2 regions of the Aliikangiella aequoris genome follow, and region 2 is predicted to be linked to the other one. Evidence: riboswitches for the same ligand, from Rfam matches in the RefSeq annotation. Region 2 holds a riboswitch; the other holds the start of a gene.
The links. Region 2 has a riboswitch for thiamine pyrophosphate ahead of ACUR5C_RS14225 (TonB-dependent receptor). Riboswitches for the same ligand answer to the same signal wherever they lie in the genome.
Positions count from the first base shown of each region.

Region 1: another riboswitch for thiamine pyrophosphate. It lies ahead of thiC (phosphomethylpyrimidine synthase ThiC); the one in region 2 lies ahead of ACUR5C_RS14225 (TonB-dependent receptor).

Region 1 is NZ_CM132298.1:517,400-524,798, reverse strand. Features, by position in the region: gene ACUR5C_RS02380 (PA2778 family cysteine peptidase) at 1-411, shown strand, start outside; gene thiE (thiamine phosphate synthase) at 421-1,983, opposite strand; gene ACUR5C_RS02370 (thiazole synthase) at 2,092-2,985, opposite strand; gene thiS (sulfur carrier protein ThiS) at 2,988-3,185, opposite strand; gene thiO (glycine oxidase ThiO) at 3,217-4,326, opposite strand; gene thiC (phosphomethylpyrimidine synthase ThiC) at 4,332-6,236, opposite strand; TPP riboswitch at 6,328-6,462, opposite strand; gene ACUR5C_RS02350 (hypothetical protein) at 6,590-7,033, shown strand; gene ACUR5C_RS02345 (Tll0287-like domain-containing protein) at 7,078-7,399, opposite strand, start outside.
Region 2 is NZ_CM132298.1:3,274,291-3,281,689, forward strand. Features, by position in the region: gene ACUR5C_RS14210 (phosphotransferase) at 1-630, opposite strand, end outside; gene pnuC (nicotinamide riboside transporter PnuC) at 608-1,210, opposite strand; gene ACUR5C_RS14220 (YkoF family thiamine/hydroxymethylpyrimidine-binding protein) at 1,235-1,498, opposite strand; gene ACUR5C_RS14225 (TonB-dependent receptor) at 1,532-3,706, opposite strand; TPP riboswitch at 3,799-3,917, opposite strand; gene ACUR5C_RS14230 (glutamine--tRNA ligase/YqeY domain fusion protein) at 4,120-5,799, shown strand; gene ACUR5C_RS14235 (RNA recognition motif domain-containing protein) at 6,003-6,239, opposite strand; gene ACUR5C_RS14240 (YbjQ family protein) at 6,355-6,717, opposite strand; gene ACUR5C_RS14245 (anti-sigma factor family protein) at 6,714-7,166, opposite strand; gene ACUR5C_RS14250 (RNA polymerase sigma factor) at 7,163-7,399, opposite strand, start outside.

The DNA.
Region 1 (7,399 bases), 990 kb from region 2:
ATATCAACTACTATGCAGCCCATTCGCTACCTAAATGCGGCACAGGATTTAGTTAGCGTGCAACAAACCCAACACGGTTTAAACGCAATGCACACGGCCCAGCAAAAGTGGCCAAATTATTGGCTCAGTTATTTTTTACTTGGAAACTACTACCTTAAAGATAACGAAAAACAGGCATTGGCTTGGTATTTAAAAGGCGAGCATTTAGCACTCAATAACATTTCATATTTGAATAATTTAGCGTTCGCGTTTGGTATGAACGGATGTCAATCGCTTGCTCTTGCCACAATAGAAAAAGCGATAAAAATTAACCCTAATGATAGCAATTTACGCGACTCTAAAAAGCAAATTTTAGCTATGCAAGAAACTGAACAATGCAGTGAAACTATGCTTAAAACACCGTTAAACTAGGTGTTTTTATTACTCAGCACAAGTTACCGCTTCTCTTTGGCTAAGCCTTATAGCTATATCCTCGCTTGGCTTATCGAGTATTTTTTTATGCTGCGTTTGCTCAATTATAGTTAACAAGCGTTGGGTTTGAGCAAGCGGATCGTCTGCCTCAGTAATGGCGCTAATCATAGCAATACCACTTACCTTAGTTGCTGCTACATCGGCTATTCTCGACGCATTAATTCCACCAATTGCAACCAATGGGTAATTCAATGATTGCCGCCAATAGTTCAACTTATTTAGGCCTTGTGGCGTCCAAGGCATTGCTTTGCTATCGGTGTGATAAACCGGGCCACAAGCGATATAAGAAGGTTTTAACCGAATAGCCCTTGCAACTTCGTGGTGACAATGTGTGCTGACTCCTAGCCTAAGACCAGCAGAGTAAATTGCTTCAATGTCAGCGCTTTCAAGGTCTTCTTGCCCTAAGTGCACTCCGTAAGCACCTAACTCGATTGCCTGCTCCCAATAGTCATTTATAAATAATCGACATTCAAATTGATTGGCTATTTCGACCGCTTTTTTAATTTCTCTAGTTAAAGCTTCGCCTCTCAGATCTTTAATTCTCAACTGGATAGTCGTTATGCCTAACGGCAGCAATTTTTTCAACCAGATAGCTCGCTCTACTACTGGGTAAAGACCTAACGGCTTATCATCGCACTTAGGAAAACTTAGGCGATTTAAATCATCCGTTGCCTGACAAGAAACAATTGGTAAGTATTTTTCAGCGACTGGAAAGCTAGCAATATCAATAGGACCTTTACTTTCGGCTACAGAGTAGCTTTGTGCTATCCCTTGATTAATTGCCATTTTGGCAATCACTACGGCATCTTCCATAGAAGTACCATGCGCGATACAGCTTGCAACAACAGACGCTAACGCGCAGCCTGTACCACGTGTATTTCTCGATAATTTTCGTTCGCTACTCAGCCAGAAACATTTATCATCACTGGCAAAATAGTCCTGACAATAATCGCTATATTCTTCCTCGGCATGGCCACCTTTTATTAAGACATGCTGGGCACCAAACAGAAGCATAGACTCAGCTGCTAGCTCAATTTCTTGAGCAGAATCAACCCCTAAATTAGTTAACAACGAGGCTTCTTTCAAATTAGGGGTAACTAAACTACATAAGGGAAGTAACACGTCAACATATGCAGCGATATCTTGGCTTTTAAAGAATGTTTTGCCGCTAGACGCACTTAAAACTGGATCGAGAATAAGCGGCAACTGGCTACTCATAATAAACTTTGCGATCACACGTGCTTGCTCAATATTGGCAATTAATCCAACTTTTACAACGCAAATAGGCAGTGATTTAACCGCTTCTAGCTGTTCTTTTAAGGCAACCACATCGACAGGGTTTATTGCTACCACTTCAAAGTTATTTTGCGCAGTAGTGGCCGTTAGTGCCAGCATAGAATGAATCCCAAACGCTTGCTGGGTCTTTAAGTCTGTACTTATTCCCGCCATACCAGCCGAGTCAGAGGCAGCGATGGTTAAAACTATTGGGCGGTGTTTGTTATTTAGAAACATAAACGACTACTTGATTAAATCATTAAACAGTTAAAAAGCATTGATTAAGCAAGCTTTTTTCGACGCCCAAAACTCATCATGTAGCAACCACAGACTTAAAAGCAAAGCTTACTCAATTTGCTGCCAAAATGGCGTACCGAGTGTTGGTGTACTCGGTTGCGCAATGTCTCGCTCAGGCATAATGCCTGCATGATAAGCTAAACGACCAGCTTGTAAAGCATATTTAAACGCTTTTGCCATTTTAACGGGACTTGTCGCTAGTGCCACAGCGGTATTTAAAAGCACGCCGTCAAAGCCTAGCTGCATTGCCTCAACCGCATGTGATGGCGCACCAATGCCCGCATCAACAATAAGCTGTGTACCGCTAAAGTGCGAGCGCAAGCTTCTCAACGCATAAGGGTTAATAATGCCCTTACCGGTACCAATGGGAGCCCCCCATGGCATAAGCACTTTACAACCTGCTTCCACTAGTTTCTCGCACACGATTAAGTCATCGGTACAATAAGGAAAGACTTCAAACCCCTGAGAATTTAATTCTTTTGCGGCTTCTACTAACCCAAAAGGGTCGGGTTGTAAGTTATACTCATTGCCAATAACCTCTAACTTAATCCAGTTAGTATCAAAAAGCTCTCTGGCCATTTGCGCGGTAACAATTGCCTCTTTAGCGCTATGACAGCCAGCGGTATTGGGCAACAAGCTCACCGGCAATTGTTTTAACATTTCCCAAAATTTTTCACCACCATGAGCAGCAGGGTTTTGACGTCTAAGTGAAACAGTGACAATTTCGCTTCCAGAAGCGCGTATAGCCTGCTGCATAATACTCGGCGATGGATATAAAGCCGTGCCTAATAAAAACCGGCTGCTAAAAGTCTTACCTGCTAGCTCCCAATTATCTTGAGTGCTGTCTGGAGTATTGTTTGGATTGTTTTTTGTTTTGATTTTGTTTGCTTTAAAATCATCTGCTTGTTGTAAGCTTGCTTTTTTTAGCTCGTCAACTGCCATGATTAGCCTCCCGCCATTGGTGCTACTATTTCAATTTGATCATTTTGCTGCAAGCCATGATTTGCATAATCAGCTCTAGTAACAAAAGTGCTATTTAAAGCAACCGCAACGGTTCCCGGCTCACAATGTAATTCATTTAATAACTCAATTAAATTTTCGCTGTGCGTTTGATATTTTTCACCGTTTAAAACTATATCCATAAATTAATCACCTAAGAAACAAAAGCCTAAACTAAGCATTCATCATTGGTTTTGAATTCAACAAATCGCCTTGCCAACTAGAATCTTCAGCAACCACCTGGACTATCTGCTCTGCGATAGCGGGTGCGACTAAATAGCCATGTCGAAACAAACCATTAACTTGAATCAATTTGTCGTTTATGTGCACTAAAGGTAAGTTATTTGGCATGGCTGGGCGACAGTGAGATTTTGTGTTTAAAATAGCGGCTTCAGCAAAGCCGCTGTGAATACTATAAGCCGCAGAAAGCAACTCTAAAGTAGAGCGCACACTAATCGGGCGCAAATCGTCTGACTCTATTTGAGTTGCGCCTATAATGTATTGATTTGGGCTCGACTGGGGCACCACATACAGTTGGTAGCGAGGGTGAATTAACCGAACTAAACGACTAAGTTTAACCTCAGGTGCATCCAGCAAAATGAGTTCACCTCTCACTCCTCGCAGATTTTGGATAGTTTCTTTTGCCGCTAACCCTCGGCAATCGATCACCCAGTCAAAAGTCTGGCTTTGCTTGTCATAGTATATCTTTTGCGATTCAATTTGTTGAACCGCGCAGTTAAATCGAGTCTTAACTCCTAGCGTTTTCAGCTGAGCTAAAATCGCAGCCATCGTCTTATGTGCAGATAACCAAGCCTCTTTAGAAAAATAATAACCACTCGAAAACTTTGCCCATAGTTCTGGCTCAAGCTTGGCTAAATCGTCCTTAGTTAAAGTTGTTTGAACGACGTTTTCATTGTTTAAAGTTTGGCAAAAGTCGCGCGATGCCTGCTGCTTAAAACGGAGCAAGTCTGCGTGATCTCCAGGGTGAGCAACAACAATACAACCGCGTTGAAAATACCCGCAGTCAGTTTGAAGCGAGTCAATAATTTTTGGCCATAATTGTAAAGAGCGCATGCCCAATTGAAAAATCAGCGTCTCACAGTTTTCTAATTCAGAATAAGGTGTAAGCATTCCAGCAGCAGTAAACGAAACTGCAGCTTGTGATTTTTCTGACTCGCGCTCAAACAAAGTAACTTGGTGCTTTTGATTGGCAAGTTGTAGCGCCAACATACGCCCAATGATACCAGCACCAACAATTGCAATTGTTTGCTTGCTTGGTTTCACTTTAGCTATTCCTGCTGCACATAAATTTCAGCGCCTTGCGATTTAAACTCTGCAGATTTTTGCTGCATGCCTTTTTCAGCATAATCGCGTACTTCTTGGCTAATTTTCATGGAGCAAAACTTAGGTCCACACATTGAACAAAAGTGCGCCACTTTGGCCGAATCTTTTGGCAAAGTTTCATCATGGTATTCTCTTGCGCGATCAGGATCTAAACCTAAATTAAACTGATCTTCCCAACGAAACTCAAAACGGGCCTTACTAAGTAAATCATCTCTGTAGCGAGCTCCCGGATGTCCTTTAGCGAGATCTGCCGCGTGCGCAGCTATTTTGTAAGTAATAATCCCTTCTTTAACATCGTCTTTGTTGGGTAAACCTAAATGCTCTTTCGGTGTTACATAACATAACATGGCGCAACCATACCATCCGATCATTGCTGCTCCAATGCCCGACGTAAAATGATCGTAACCCGGAGCAATATCGGTTGTCAGCGGACCTAAAGTATAAAAAGGTGCTTCATCGCAATGTGCTAGCTGTTTATCCATATTTTCTTTAATCATATGCATTGGCACATGACCTGGCCCTTCTATCATCACTTGTACGTCATGCTTCCAAGCTATTTTTGTCAACTCACCAAGTGTTTCTAGCTCACTAAATTGTGCTGCATCGTTTGCGTCGGCCAACGAACCTGGGCGTAACCCGTCCCCCAATGAAAAGCTAACATCGTAGGCTTTCATGATTTCGCATATTTCTTCAAAGTGGGTATATAAGAAATTTTCTTGATGATGAGCAATGCACCATTTCGCCATGATTGAGCCGCCTCTCGAAACTATACCGGTCACTCTATCAGCGGTTAAAGGAACATAACGCAATAAAACACCTGCATGAATGGTAAAGTAATCAACCCCCTGCTCTGCTTGCTCAATTAAGGTATCTCTAAACACTTCCCAAGTTAAGTCTTCTGCGACGCCATTAACTTTCTCTAGCGCTTGATATATCGGTACGGTGCCAATAGGAACGGGTGAGTTTCTAATAATATAATCTCTCGTAGCATGAATATGCTTACCCGTTGAAAGATCCATGACGGTATCTCCTCCCCAACGAATTGACCAAACTAGCTTTTCAACCTCTTCTTCAATACTCGAGGTGACCGCAGAGTTACCGATATTAGCGTTAATTTTTACTAAAAAATTTCGCCCAATAATCATAGGCTCTAATTCAGTGTGGTTAATATTTGCGGGAATAATCGCTCTTCCAGCGGCAATTTCTTCGCGTACAAATTCTGCGGTAATGGGTTGCAAATTAGCGCCCAAAGCATTGCCTTTAAGTCGCTGTTCACGCTCTTGGGTAGTAAATTCATTTTGTAATGCTTCACGCGCTTGATTTTCTCTAACCGCGACATATTCCATTTCAGCAGTAATAATGCCTTGCCGTGCATAGTGTAATTGCGAAACGTTTTCACCCTGCTTCGCCCTTCGAGGCTGACGCTGTAACGCCGCATTGTAAAACTGAAACGCTTTACTAGAACTGCTATGCCCATTGTCTAAAGCTTTTACGCCTCTTCCATGGTAGAGTTCGCTATCTCCACGGGCTTGTATCCATTTTGAACGTATGTCAGCTAGACCTTTATGGACATCTATTTCACAACTAGGATCGGTGTAGGGGCCAGAAGTATCGTAAACAGTAACCGATGTCGCATCGCTTAAGTTTATTTTTCGCATTGCAACCTCAGCTTTAAAAACTGGCGTCACTAGATAAGTTTTTTCGCTAGCGGGCAAGGGGGTTCGGGTAATAAGACTATTAGCTTTTAAAGAAGTTTTACTCGTGTTCGAGCTTACTTGGTAAGATGTTGGGCTTGCTGCGGTATTAGTTTCAGAGTCTGACTTAAAACTCGTGATTGAGTTATCGTTCATTTATATTCCCCACTGTTTAATCATTTAGCATAGTGAGGCGAGAAGTAGCCCAAAAGCACTAAAGCCTTTTACAGACTTTTAATACAATGAGATTACTTCGCTCGCTCATCCCTACGCCGATACTAATCGGATCAGGTTCTACGGGTTTGTGAAATAGCTAAAAATAACTCAAATCACATCTCAGCCAAGGTTAGTTTAAAAACTAAAGGCACCCCGAGAGCTCATGGGCATTATAATCAAGCTTTAAAATAAAGCAAACTAAGTTTTCGTCCTGGAATAGGTTGGCCTTTATTGGCTTAACTCGCTATCATAGAACCAGAAATCTACTTACCTAAAAATAGTTTGCGACAAAAATGCCACAACAAAAATACTTATTCATGCTAAAAGTTATGTTACTTTCGATAACATTCGCTATGCTTTTTAGCTGCTCTAGTAAAAGGGCTGACCCTTTTAGTGAAAGCTTCTATACATTCGAATCTGCAGATAAACTACCTTCTTTTTCCTTTATTCTGGCGTTAAAGGGTACTCAGATTCAACTTAACAATGAGCAGCAAGCTATTCATGATTATCAAACAGGCGAAAGCACGGCTCGAGCGCGTAGCAACCAAAATCTTGCCTTAACTGACGATCCTCAGGACAGATTAGTATCACTTAAATTTAAAATGGAAGAACAAGCTCATAAGCGCTTGGCAAAAAAACTAAAAGCAAGCGGTTTTTGTAATAGCAATATAGTGTATCAAGCCGATGAGTACACTCATGGCCGATATAAGATAAGCGGACACTGTGCTCAAAACTAAAACCCAAATTGGAATTAATTTTAAAGCACAGTAGCATGCAGCTTTTAGTCGAGAGGAATTCTAATCACTAGGCCACCCATAGTGTCACCAATTTTAAAGTCTGTTTTGGGGCTATCGGCATGATCATTATGACAGTCAACACAGGCTTTAGAAACGGCAATATCTGGATACACCGCGGTGTAATAGTTTTTATCTCCTAATTTTTCCTCACCATAAAAATTAGCTTTATTCTTTTCTATTGCTTCCATCGCTTTCACTTCTAGCGGTGTTCTCGGTTTGTTTTGCTTGTTAATGGCAAAACTAGACAGCAGCGCAAAGCTAAAACCTGTGTTTTTTTCATTAACTCTTTCCGCAGACATTCGCAGC
Region 2 (7,399 bases):
AATATAGAGCGAGTCCCCTTTAAGAATATTGCCTGGAGATAGGTCATTATGACAGGTTTTACTTGGTACAAAACTTTTACTAAAGATTAACCCTTGCTTTAAATATTGAGTATAAGTGGTTTCTTTTTCTGGGTGCGCAGCCACAGCTAAATCATAATAGTGTTGCAGATGAGCTTTCATATTTAAAATTGGCAAAGTACCAATATCTGCATGTAAGTAACTTAAAAATAAACACAACTGATCTATGTTTTGCGAATCATCAAAATATTCCGCACTTAACGGCATCGCATCTAGCCATTCAAAAATTCTAATTTCTGCGGCATCTAAATAACATTTTGCTAACCAAGGTTGAATTTTTTGATTATGTGATAATAGTTTACAAATAGGGTAAAAATTCTTTTGCGGCAGCCGCTCTAGCTTGCTTGCGTCGATCATTTGTACAAACAACTTTTTATGACCCAAAGTTAAGCAATAATTAAAATTGGTCACGCCACCAGCTTGCGGCCGCCAATTGGCTTCATTGCTTAGCTCTTCTAAACAACTAACGTCAAGCGTAGCAACTACAACCGATAATTGTTGCCAACTAGTTGCCGAGTATGGCCACCAATTAGGTTGGGTTGGAGTTTTCAAAGTGTTTTTTCCATTGTATCCAGCCAGTGATTGCCATAAACGTATAAACCGCGAATAACAAAGCGGTTAACGCGAAGCCTTTGTTAAGGTAAAGATAGATAGAAAAAGCGTCAATTACAACCCAATAGATCCAGTGCTCTAAAACTTTCTTGGCCATCATATAAGTGGCGACAATAGCAAACCACGTTGTAAATGAGTCTAAATAGGCAAAATCTTGGTCAGTATATTTTTCAAGTAAAAAGCCCGAGACCAAAACCACACCACATAGACTAACGCTCAACAATAGATGCGACTTTAGAGACCACCTCACAATGGGTTTGGTAGACTCATTACTTTTAACAAAAGACCATTGATACCAGCCATAAACTGCCATGAGTAAATAATACGCGTTTAAAATAGATTCCATGTAGAGACTAACGTCAAAAAAAAGTACCGCGTAAATAGCGGTGCTTAAAAATGCCGCGGGCCAACACCAAACGCTTTCCTTAATGGCAAGAAAAATATAGAAAACAGCAAGGACAACCGCTAGCCATTCCCAGTGACTCGTAACAATGACTTGCTGAATAAGGTTTTCAATCACAACTGACTTCTTCTGTGTTTTTTGTTATTCAACTACGCGGCTTGCTGCTACGTCACCATTTAAAAACTTTGCGACAAAAACTTGCTTACCATACTTTTCAAAAGAAAAACGAACTACTTTGTTTAATAAACTCATTACCGCATCATATTCGCCGAACACTTGAGTACTCATGCTATTGGTCACGCATTCAACATCGCTTTGCGCATTGAGCATTTCTACAACTTCTTTAATAATGGATAAGAAATCGTCAGACAATGGATATAAACTTAACTCTAGAGAAATCCGCATGTTTTTGCCTTTTTTGTGTTTTGATTTTGACTTTTAAAAACTTTTGCTAGCTCTTATTCCATAGACTCTGGGGGCCGCAAACTGGAAATAACCCTCGGTTTCATAGAACTTTCTAGGGTCATTACCAAAGCTACCAAATCCACGTGTTTGAATTTTTTCGTTAGTTGCATTATTAACAAAAACATTTAACGACCAACTTTCAGCTTGATAGGCTAAGTTTAAATTTAACTTAGTATAATCGCGAGATTTAAGTTGGTGACGGTCAGAAAAATAAAACTCGTCTTTTAATTCCAGCTGAGGTGTTAAAGTCCATTTATCATTAATAAAATAATCAATTCCAACGACTGCTTGATACTCTGGCGCGTGAGCCACAGCTCTACCATCTAAATTATAAGGTACTGGTGGCTCAACTTGTAGGTTGGCCAAGTTGTGAGTAAAGCTACTAAAATCTTTAAACTCTGTGTGAAGCAAACCAACACTGGTATAAACACTCGCGTCGTCCCAACCTAGCCATTGCAACTCAAACTCGAGCCCGTAGCTAATACCTTGCGCTGAATTTTTAATGTAATCATTAAAATCACAAGGACACTCGCCGCCTTCGGTTAATAATCGGCCATCGGCACGCGAAGTCACTCTTGATTGCTTCGATTGAATATCTTTTCTATGCTGATAGAAAACACTAGACTGTAAGATCACTCTATCTTCTAACCAGTTACCTTTGACACCCCACTCTAAGTTCCACATAAATTCTGTCGCGTATGCGCGATCTGAGGCTGGTATTTCAGGACGATTATTAAAACCACCAGCTTTGTAACCTCGCGACAATAATAAATAAAACATGCGCTCTCGAGCAAAAGCATATTCTATAGCCAGCTTTCCACCCCAAAAGTTTTCGCTGCCCTTAGCTAAGATTGCATTGTTATCTTGATAGTCAGTTTGTTGCTTCTCGAACCTTAGGCCAGAAATCAATGACCACTTAGTGCCCAGAGGCGATTCAACTTGCCCATAGAGTGCATAATTGTTTTTATTTAACTCGCTATTAAAATCACTGGTGTTAAAAGTATATTCTCGAATTAAACGAGTCTCTTGCTGGCGCGCGTATAAACCGACAACCCAATTACTCTGTTGACTATTTGAGTTGGATAACCAACGTAAATCTAGGCTATTGTTAGTATTCTCTCGAATGTAATTGTCAAATGATGAATACCACCAATCAAACCCAAACAAATCTGAGTCACAAGCCGTACCTTCACAAATTGCAGGATGACTCCAGTCTTCGTCATAACCATATTCTGAGTCAGAGTTTGCACGGCTTACTAAAGTTTGGATTAAAGTTTCGTCTAAACTCCACTGCGCTTTTACCGAGAAAGCGTTAGTGCTTTGTTTATCAAAACCAGGCTCATCAGAATAAGTATTGAAATTGCTGTCTAAACTAAAAGCATCATATCCATTATCAATATCGGCAAAAATAAAATTAGTTTCTAATTGAAAGTCTTGGCTAGGTTGATAAAAAAGCTTTAAACGAGCACTTGTTTCATCAATATTGTTAGTGTCGTCAGTTTGTAAAAACACATTTTTCATGTGTCCATCACTTGCATACTGACCAACAGCAAAGCGATAGAGTAACGCGTCGGTAATTGGGCCTGTAGCGACAATTTGCGAATTGTAGCCCGAATGACTTTCGACACCAGCAGAAACTTTAAAGTTTGGCTCGGCAGAAGCTTGATTAGAAACAATATTAATTAATCCAGCAAGCCCATTAGCGCCATATAGAGTACCTTGTGGGCCACGCAAAACTTCAACCTGTTGAGTATCGATTAAAGTAGCCGCAGACGCGATTCCTGTCATATCAATACCATCAAGAACCACGCCCACAGAATAGTTTACAGGTTCAGAAAACTCACTTCTTTCTCCAATTCCACGAACTTGAATAAAGCGACCTCTTGATGCCCCTGTAGCAAAATTAACATTAGGGGCTAAGTTCAATACGTCAGAAAGGTGATGTGCATTATTTTTAATTAACTCATCTTCAGACAAAACGCTCACGCTAGTCGGCAGGCGCAATACACTTTTATCTCTGAAATCAGCGGTTACTACAACAATGTTTTCGTCTGTTACGGTCGGCTCAGATTGCGCTTGCGCAAAGGCTTGTGGTAAGCAAGAATGACTTAAGATAAGGCAAGTTGATACGGCTAAGGTGGACTTCATAAACCACTACTCCAAATGATTTCACTATGTAGCTTGGGGTAGGAAGTAAGAAACTGCACGACGCTAGCTTTTTTTAAGCAACGAATAACTCTAGAGGTGCACTTCCCTGTCCCTACGCCAGCATTAACTGGATCAAGTTCTAAGGGTTCAAGTTATTTAACTTCAATAACGTTACTTCTCAGGCTAATTCTAGCCGCCCCTCAGGGTAATTAGCCGAGATTATAACTCATGCATATCATTACGCCTAGTTTAGTCACCTAAAAGCCATGCTTAAATAATCTGATTAAGAGCTTCGAGAATTAGCTTATCTAAGGTAAAATCACGCTTTTGAGGCCATATCTACATTTTATTGGCTTTAATATTGCGTTTTGTGCGCTCAACTTTCGACCATACAGCAGAGAATTAGACTTAAAATGAGTACCGAAGTGACCAAACCAGCGAATTTTATCCGACATATCATTGAAGCCGATTTGGCGTCGGGTAAACATCAAAAAGTGCAAACTCGCTTTCCACCAGAGCCCAATGGCTTTTTACATGTGGGTCATGCAAAGTCTATTTGTATTAATTTTGGATTTGCTAACGACTATCAAGGTCAATGTAATTTGAGGTTTGATGATACTAATCCAGCCAAAGAAGAAGCAGCTTACGCAGAAGCTATTGCAGAAGACGTCAAGTGGTTAGGATTTGAATGGTCAGGCGAAATTCGCCATGCTGCCGATTATTTTGATCAGCTTTATCTTTATGCAGAAGAGCTCATTCAAAAAGGGCTGGCATACGTAGATGAGTTAAGCGCAGAAGAAATGCGCAGCTATCGCGGTAATTTAACACAGCCCGGAAAAAACAGCCCTTATCGCGAGCGAAGCCTTGAAGAAAATTTAGATCAGTTTCGGCGCATGAAGGCGGGCGAATTTGCAGACGGCGAAAAAGTATTGCGCGCCAAAATTGACATGGCATCACCTAATATGAATATGCGCGACCCGGCGATATATCGTATAAAGCGTCAGCACCATATTCGTACCGGAGACAAATGGTGCATTTATCCTACTTATGATTTTACACACTGTATTTCGGACGCCATAGAAGGCGTGACTCATTCGCTGTGTACGCTTGAATTTGAAGATCATCGACCGCTTTATGATTGGGTATTAGACAATATTTCTATCGACTGCCACCCGCAGCAAATAGAATTCTCTCGACTCAACCTTGAGCATACAATTACCAGCAAGCGAAAGCTCAATTTACTGGTGACAGAAGGTGTAGTAGACGGCTGGGACGACCCAAGAATGCCGACAATTTCTGGCATGCGAAGACGTGGGTTTAGCGCTTTTGCGATCAGAGATTTCGTTATGCGAACCGGTGTTACTAAGAAAGTTCATACCGTTGAAATGAGCTTACTAGAAAACTCAGTTCGCGAAGATTTGGGCGATAATGCTCCTCGCGCCATGGCAGTTCTTAACCCGCTTAAAATTACGCTAACAAACTACGAAGATAACAAAGTAGAAGAAATTAATGCACCTAATCATCCGCAAAATGAGTCTATGGGCAGTCGAAAAATATACTTCTCAAAAACTATTTTAATCGATAAAGACGATTTTAGAGAGAGTGCCAATAAAAAATATAAGCGTTTAGTGCTCGGCAAAGCTGTCAGATTGCGTAACGCCTATGTTATTACTTGTGACCAAGTTATTAAAGACGAGAATGGTGAAATTACCGAACTACTTTGTAGTTACGACCCTAACACTTTAGGAAAAAACCCAGAAGACTATAAGCCCAAAGGCGTTATTCACTGGGTATCGGAAAGTCATTCAAGAACAGCAACAGTTAGACTCTATGATCGTCTATTTAATGTGCCAAATCCTGGCGCAGCAGAAGATTTTTTAGCGACAGTAAACCCAAGCTCACTACAAGTTATTGACAACGCACGAGTAGAAATGAGTTTAGCAAATGCCAAGCCAGAAGACGCCTTTCAATTTGAGCGAGAAGGTTATTTCTGTGCCGATAGATATCAACATAGCGAAGAAAATTTAGTTTTTAATCGCACGGTTACCTTGCGGGACAGTTGGGCTAAAATTGAAGCTAAACAGCAAGACTGAGCTAACTAAACTTGCAACAAAAAAGGCGCTTAAAGCGCCTTTTTTGTTGTTGCCGAAACTTATAATGACCTTACCAATATCTTGCACTCACTCCAAAAACAGGCCTAGCCATTATTTTAAGCGATAGACTCTGAGCGCCTCTTAAGTAGTTAAGAAACAATGAAGCGAAAACAATCACCTCTGCCATGACAGACAAACCTATATTAGTTGGCTTTTTTCACTCTAATTTTATTACCACCTAGTTCTAATCCATTTAACTTTTGGATTGCCGCTTTTGCTTCACCTGCCTTGGGCATTTCTACAAAACCAAACCCTTTAGACAGCTGAGTCTCTTTGTCTAAAACCAAATCACATGATTGCACACTGCCCTGCTGTGTAAAAAGATCTTTTAATTCGCTTTCTGTTGTTGATCTAGCGAGATTTCTAACCAAAATTTTCATACCTAACCTTTTACCAATTAATTTATTAAACGACCGAGATCGTTCTATTTAGAATAGTCAAAGCATAGCACATTAGCGTTAGTGGCTTATAGGTATGAATAGTGTAGCAAGCATTTTAAGTCTGCTCGTTTAACTCTTCGAGTAAATCATTGGCATCTTCAACTAAAACCGCAGTACCATATACCACTAGCTCTGCAGCACCTTGTGCTATATGAGAAGTAGAAAACTGAAGTCCGACAATCGCGTTACCTCCCAGTTCTGCTGCATCTTGCATAATGCGATCAAGTACCTGCTCTCTACTTTCTGCTAATAACTTAGTATATTCATGAATTTCGCCCCCCACAATTCCCCGCATCCAGGCGAGTAAATCATGTCCAATGTGGCGTGCTCTAATGCTAGTGCCGCGTACTAGCCCTAAGTGCTTTATTATTTGCTTACCGTAAATAAACTCCGTGGTCGAAAGGATTACTCTGCTCATAACTTCACTCGCTTATATTTATCATTTTTTAAACTGAGTAGCCTTTGGCGTAATACACTCACTAAAAGCAACATAAAACCACTCCCTAATAACCCCACAAGTCCTTTTTCTATTAAGCCAAGCTCAGGATGCGTAAAAATCATGTAAAGCGTTAACAACATTGCAGCTATTGCCGAGATAAAAACGAGCGCAAGACCAAAAATTCGGCTTGTTTTAACGATTGGCTCTTTAAAAAGTTTATCTAAATGTTTTAACTCTTTATCTTGTAGGCTTAAAGACTGTACTTCATTGCGCATTAATTTAAGCTCAGTATATAGCTGTTGATACTCTGAGTCGGAGTCTAATAACAGCGCCACTTTTTGCGCTTCTTGTTGGGTGAGTTCGCCATCGATATAACCCGATAAACGCATTAATTTTTGATCTTCATTTGAATCTAACGAAGGGTTCATAAGTCGCCTCCTAGTGAAATACCCCGATTAATCAGGATTTCTCTTAAAGCCATACGCGCACGATGTAGTCTAGACATAACAGAACCGTTGGCAATACCTAAAATTTTTGCAATGTCAGCGTAACTAAAATTATGATAATCACGAAGTAGAATGATTTCTTTTTGTTGCATTTTTAATTCGTTAATTGCTTGCTCAAGCGCCTCTTTCAACTGCAATTGATGTAGGCTTTTATC